Linked DNA regions of Streptomyces venezuelae. The protein of the gene in region 1 interacts with the protein of each later gene in a pairwise test. Links are inferred from orthologs where the notes say so. Each region holds a gene or a part of one and is shown on either strand. Other genes may lie near its edges. The genes, in order: tsaE and rlmB.

What was found.
Region 2: the proteins of tsaE (region 1) and rlmB interact in binary tests that used the Escherichia coli proteins (3 or more experiments, as listed by UniProt). The link is inferred for Streptomyces venezuelae from one-to-one orthologs.

What each region holds. Positions count from the first base shown.
Region 1 is NZ_CP029193.1:4,895,655-4,898,864, reverse strand. What follows is about bases 158-3,054. They hold tsaE (tRNA (adenosine(37)-N6)-threonylcarbamoyltransferase complex ATPase subunit type 1 TsaE), read right to left. Parts: upstream 1,926-3,054; coding sequence 1,389-1,925; downstream 158-1,388. Other genes in these bases: DEJ47_RS22820 (alpha/beta fold hydrolase), read right to left, coding at 1,976-3,054; DEJ47_RS36505 (hypothetical protein), read left to right, coding at 978-1,166; DEJ47_RS22835 (L,D-transpeptidase), read left to right, coding at 426-974; tsaB (tRNA (adenosine(37)-N6)-threonylcarbamoyltransferase complex dimerization subunit type 1 TsaB), read right to left, coding at 158-291. Outside these bases: more of tsaB, read right to left, coding at 1-157; more of DEJ47_RS22820, read right to left, coding at 3,055-3,210. UniProt on the Escherichia coli protein: Required for the formation of a threonylcarbamoyl group on adenosine at position 37 (t(6)A37) in tRNAs that read codons beginning with adenine.
Region 2 is NZ_CP029193.1:3,784,508-3,787,575, forward strand. The notes cover bases 298-3,052. They hold rlmB (23S rRNA (guanosine(2251)-2'-O)-methyltransferase RlmB), read right to left. Parts: upstream 2,272-3,052; coding sequence 1,324-2,271; downstream 298-1,323. Other genes in these bases: DEJ47_RS17440 (DoxX family membrane protein), read right to left, coding at 298-1,227; cysS (cysteine--tRNA ligase), read right to left, coding at 2,410-3,052. In the rest of the region: more of DEJ47_RS17440, read right to left, coding at 1-297; more of cysS, read right to left, coding at 3,053-3,068. UniProt on the Escherichia coli protein: Specifically methylates the ribose of guanosine 2251 in 23S rRNA.

The DNA.
Region 1 (3,210 bases):
GTCCAGCGTGCACACGCCGTGCACGGGGACGCCGAGCGCGAGACCGAAGGTGTCGGCGGTCATCAGGCCGACGCGGAGGCCGGTGTAGGGGCCGGGGCCCACGCCGGCGACGATGCCGGTCACGGCGTCGAGCTTCAGGCCGGCCTCGGCGAGCACACGGTCGACGGCCGGAAGCAGCAGTTCCCCGTGGCGGCGGGCGTCGACCTGGCTCGACTCCGCGACGACGGAGGAGCCGTCGTGGAGGGCGACGGTGACAGCGGGCGTTGCGGTATCCAGAGCGAGCAAGAGCACGCGAACAGCCTACGGCTCCCGGGCGCCGCGCACGGCCCGCACCGGGATGAGGTGCGGCTGCCGGGGGATGGGGCACGGCTGCTGCTACCGTCACTCCGTAGCCGTACGCAGTACGAAGAGGTGGGTGGCGCAAGGTGTCAAGGAGCAGCTCGGGATTCGTGGCCGGGCTCACCGCTGCCGCGCTCGCCGCGGTCGGGTTCCTCGCCTTCCAGGCATCGGCCAGCGCGCCGGACCACTCGGAGAAGGCCGACAAGTCGCCGTCCGCCTCCGCGTCGCGCTCCCCCAAGGACAAGAAGAACCCCGCCGCCGTGCCCGCGCAGTCCGGCACCGGCGAGCGCGTCGTGTACTCGCTCGAGGACGACCGCGTCTGGCTGGTCGAGGCGTCGGGCAAGGCCAAGCAGACGTTCAAGGTCACGCCGGGCACGGTCGACCCGGCCCCGGGCACGTACGCCGTCACGTCCCGGACAGCTCGTGTCCCGGGCACGGACGGTGTGCCGGTCGAGAACGTCGTGATCTTCACGCTCACCGACGGCGTCGCGATCGGCTTCAGCGCCGCGGTCGACGGTTCGACGCCGAAGCCGGACCCGTCGAAGAAGACGGGCGGCATCCGTCAGTCGCGCGAGCAGGCCAAGGCGATGTGGGAGTTCGCGCTGCGCGACAAGAAGGTCGTCGTCGTTCCCTGATCAGTGCCGCTTCAGCGCCGCTTCACGGGCGTGGACGCACGCGCGGGCTCGGGGTCGCTCGGCGGCGTGGAGACGGCGCTCGCGGCGGCGCACGACGCGAGCAGATCGCTCATCGACAGGTTCGAGGGTTCCGAGGAGTGCGAGGAGTCCACGGCGGCCGATGGTCCGGGCAGCCTCTTCCCGCGCGGCTGAGCGCAGGCGTCACGTTCTGTAGCCGTCATGGATGCCTCCTGGGGGCTCCGGGGGCAGACGTGGTTAGGTAGACCTAACCAAGACCGGTATCCATGTGACCACGCCCGACGCTCGCAACGCAACATTTTGCCGACGTCTTGTCGGAACGTTCGGTCGAACGTACGAGAAACGCCCCGGACCAGAGGCCCGGGGCGGGGTTGCGGGCGCGGGGCGCGAGGGCCGTCAGGCGCCCAGCGACGCCAGATCCGCGTCGGCCCAGCGCGCGCCGAGCCCGGTGATCGTCACGTCGCGCACCTCGTCGGCCGCGCCGTCCGCCGCGTCACCCCCCGTGCCGCCCACGGCACGGTCGATGACGACCCGCAGCCGGTCGTCCGACAGCTCCTCGACCTTGCCGTCGCCCCACTCGACGACGACCACGGACTCGGGCAGCGAGACGTCGAGGTCCAGGTCCTCCATCTCGTCGAGCCCGCCACCGAGGCGGTACGCGTCGACGTGGACCAGCGCGGGTCCTTCGCCGAGCGACGGGTGCACGCGGGCGATGACGAAGGTCGGGGAGGTGACGGCGCCGCGCACACCGAGGCCCTCGCCGAGGCCACGGGTCAGCGTCGTCTTCCCGGCGCCGAGCTCGCCGGTGAGCATGACGAGGTCGCCCGGGCGCAGCAGCTTGGCCAGACGACGCCCCAACTCGCCCATCTGTTCGGGGGAGTTGACGGTGATCTTGAGTGTGACGGCCGGAGCCTCGTGGTGCGGTGCTTCCATACCGCCCACGGTAGCGGCTGGGAGCACGCGCTCGGGCCCACCGCCTGCGCTCAGGCCCGCCGCCCGGCCCCCCGCCCGGCCCCCGCCCGCACGAGCAGGTCAGCGAGGCGGTCCATGACGACCTCCGGGTGCTCCAGCATCACCAGGTGGCCCGCGTCCGGGACCAGGACCAGCTCCGCGTCGGGGAGCAGGTGGGCGATGGCCTCGCTGTGCTCGCTGGGGGTGACCAGGTCCTCGTCGCCCGCGAGCACGAGCACCGGCAGTTCGGCGAAGTGCTTGAGGGCCGCCGCCTTGTCGTGCTCGGCGAAGGCCGGGTAGAACTCCGCGACCACGTCGATGGGCGTCGCCTCGATCATCCGCTCCGCGAACCGCGCGATCGCCGGGTCCACGTCCTTGCGCGAGAACGAGTACCGCTTGATGACACCCGCGAAGAGGTCCGCCGTGGCCCGCCGCCCCCGCTCCACCAGCTCCGCCTGCGAGCCGAGCGCCCGCAGCAGCCCGGGCAGCACCCGCCGGACCGCGTTCATCCCGGCGACCGGAAGGCCGAAGTTCACCTCGCCGAGCTGCCCCGACGACGTGCCGATCAGGGCGACGCCCACCACGCGCTCGCGGATCAGCTCGGGGAACTGGTCGGCGAGCGCCATGGTCGTCATGCCGCCCATGGAGTGCCCGACGAGGACGAGCGGCCCCTCGGGCGCAGCGGCGTCGATGACGGCCTTCAGATCGCGCCCCAGCTGGTCGATGGAGACCGGCACACCGTGTTCGACCTGGTCGACCCCACGCGCCGAACGGGCGTGGCTGCGCTGGTCCCAATAGACGGCGCGGACGACACCGCGCAGGGCGGCCCGCTGGAAGTGCCAGGAGTCCTGGCTCAGGCAGTAGCCGTGGCTGAAGACGACGGTGAGGGGCGCGGGGTCCCGGCGCCCGAAGAGGCGGCGCCGCCGCGGGGCGCGGTCGCCGTCCCCGCCGGCTCCGGCCCTGCCGCCGTCCTCGGCCGGTTCGACCTCTTCGACCTCGTACGAGAGCTCCGTGCCGTCGTCCGCGTATGCCGTGCCGGGCATGCCGCGCAGCGAGCCGTACGGCCCCGACGCGTCGAGCGCCAGCCGTGCCTTCTTGCGCATGCCGCGGCCGACGGTGAGCCGCTCTATGGCGACGCCGGCGGCCGCACCCGCGGCCAGGACGCCTATCGCCGCGCCCGCGACGCCCGCCCGGCGCCAGTTCCCGGCCGCGGCGGCGGCCTCCGACACCGCTTCCGCCGCGGCCGCCCCCGTGCTGCTCTCGCTCA
Region 2 (3,068 bases), 1.1 Mb from region 1 along the record:
GCCGCCCAGCATCGAGCCGATGAGCAGCGTCAGACCGATGACGATCCCGCCGATCAGACCGCCCCGCCGCAGCACGCGCCGCCGCAGGTCCCAGATGTCGGAGCGCGGCCCGAGCGTGCGCCACGCCTCACCGGCGAGGCGTCCGTCGACGGAGTAGACGGGTGCGCCCGCGATGATCAGCGGAGACCACGCGGCGAGGTAGATGATGTCGGGCGCGTCGTAGGCGGGGACGGTCTTCCAGCTGACGGTGACGATGAGCGCCGCCGAGAGCAGCACACCGACGGAGGCGGCGACCCGCTGCCAGAGCCCGAGGACCGTCAGAACGCCGACGACGACCTGGAGGAAGGCGATGCACAGGCCGGCGCCCACGGGGTGCTGGAGGGCGAAGTCGCGCAGTGGCTCGGCGAGCGCCCAGGGGTGCAGCGAGTTGAGCCACTTGACCATGGAGCCGCGCTGGCCGCCGTCGAAGTAGACGGGGTCGCAGAGCTTGCCCATGCCGGCGTAGATGGAGATGAACCCGAGGAAGACGCGCATCGGGAGCAGGACGACGCCGAGGTTCATGCGGCGGCCCGGGTAGTAGGCGTGCCGGACGGGGTCCGAGCCGTGCCTGCGCGCCCGCTGCGTGCCGCCTTCGTCGTCGTACGCGTCGTCGTCGGCGTCGTCGTAGCCGCGGTCGTCGTACTCCTGCTCGAGCCGCTCGTCGTAGTCGCTGCCGGGCAGCCGCATCTGCGGCAGCATCCGGGTGCCGGGTTCGGGGGTGCGCGGGCCGATGACGGCGGGCGTCTCGACGGTCTCCGGTCCTTCGTCGACGCCGACGCGGGGGATGACCTGGGTGGCGCCCGCGTCCTCCGCGCTGTTGTAGGGACCGGCCTCCTCGGCCGAACGGCGCACGCCGCCGCCGCGCACGGCCTGCAGCAGTCTGATGGCGCCCGTGTCGTCCGGGGCGGACTTCCCGCTCCAGACGACGGGCGCGCGGCGTTTGGCGGCCGCACCGGCCGCGGCGGCGGCGGGCATGCGTGCCGTCTCGTCGGGCATGCCCAAGTGCCGTGAGATACGCGGGGATTGAGTGCGCCCAGCGGCGGGAAGCTGCACGCGGAAACTCGCGTGATTGACGATGACCTGCGCCGGGTCGCTCGGCACCTTCACCATGCTCAGCGCGGGAGCATCGTCAAAACCTGACGAGCTTCCCCCAGTGGGAGTGCGGGGTGTTCTGGTGTCCACACTCATCTAACCGAGTGATGTGTGTTTAGGACACTGCCTTGACCATGGAGAAATGTCCGGACCGCGTCAAAAGATCACCGCGGCCCGGACATCCCCGGGGAATCAGGCGCGGCGCCGCGCCGCCTCGTACAGCACGACGCCCGCCGCGACACCGGCGTTCAGGGACTCCGCGCCACCCGGCATCGGAATCCGCACGCGGAAGTCGCAGGTCTCGCCGACGAGGCGCGAGAGGCCCTTGCCCTCGCTGCCGACGACGATGACGACGGGACCGGACAGCGCCTCCAGGTCACCGACCTCGTGCTCGCCGTCGGCGGCGAGGCCGACCACGGCGACGCCGGCCTTCTTGTACTGCTCCAGGGCGCGCGTCAGGTTCGTGGCGCGGGCGACCGGCGTCCGCGCGGCGGTGCCCGCGGACGTCTTCCACGCGCCGGCCGTCATACCGGCGGCGCGCCGCTCGGGCACGAGCACGCCGTGGCCGCCGAACGCGCAGACGGAGCGGACGACCGCGCCGAGGTTGCGCGGGTCCGTGACGCCGTCGAGGGCGACGATCAGCGGGTCCTGGCCCTCGTCGAACGCGGCGGCGACGAGGTCCTCCGGGTGCGCGTACTCGTACGGCGGGACCTGGAGCACGAGGCCCTGGTGGTTGAGGCCGTTCGTCATGCGGTCCAGCTCGGGGCGGGGCGCCTCCATCAGGTGGATGCCGCCGCGCTCGGCCGCGAGCTGCAGCGCCTCGCGGACCCGCTCGTCGTTGTCGATGAACTGCTGGACGTAGAGCGTGGAGGCGGGCACGCCGTCGCGCAGCGCCTCGAAGACCGGGTTGCGGCCGACGACCATCTCGGAGGTGCCCTTGCCGCCGCGCCCCTTGGGCGTGGCGGTGCGGCGGCCGACGGCCTTCTTGGCCTTGGCGTTGGCGATGCGGTTCTTCACATGCCCCTTGCGCATCTCGGCGGGCGGCGTCGGACCCTTGCCCTCCAGGCCGCGGCGCCGATTGCCGCCGCTGCCGACCTGCGCGCCCTTCTTGCCGGACATGCGGCGGTTGTTAGCGGCCATGACCTACCTGTCTGTCGTGATGCGTGGGCGCGTACGTGCGTACGCGCGCGGGTGTACGTCGGTGTACTGGGTGTACGTCTATGAAGTGTGCCGCCCGGAAGGCCGTAAGGCACATCCGGGCGGCACATCGGCTGTGGCCTAGCGCGGGCCGAGCGTCCAGCGGGGACCGGTCGGGCTGTCCTCGATGACGAGGCCCGACTGGTTGAGCTGGTCGCGGATCGCGTCGGCGGTGCCCCAGTCCTTGCGGGACCGGGCGGCCTCGCGCTGGTCGAGGACGAGTCGGACCAGGGTGTCGACGGCCCCGTGCAGGTCCTCGCCGCGGTCGGTCTCGCCGCCGGCCCAGTGCGGGTCGAGCGGGTCGAGGCCGAGGACGCCGAGCATGGCCCGCACCTCGGCGAGGCGTGCGACGGCGGCTTCCTTGTCGTCGGCGGCGAGGGCGGAGTTCCCCTGCCTGACCGTGGTGTGGACGATGGCGAGCGCCTGCGGGACGCCCATGTCGTCGTCCATGGCGTCGGCGAACGCGGGCGGGACCTGGGCGGCGGGCTCGACGACGCCGCCGGCCTTCTCCACGACGCGCTGCACGAAGCCCTCGATGCGGGCGAACGCGGACTCGGCCTCGCGCAGGGCCTCCTCGCTGTACTCGATCATCGAGCGGTAGTGCGGGGTGCCGAGGTAGTAGCGGAGCACGATGGGCCGCCACTGCTTGACCATCTCGCTCACGAGCACCGAGTTGCCCAGCGACTTGGACATCTTCTCGCCGCTCATGGTGACCCAGCCGTTGTGCACCCAGTAGCGCG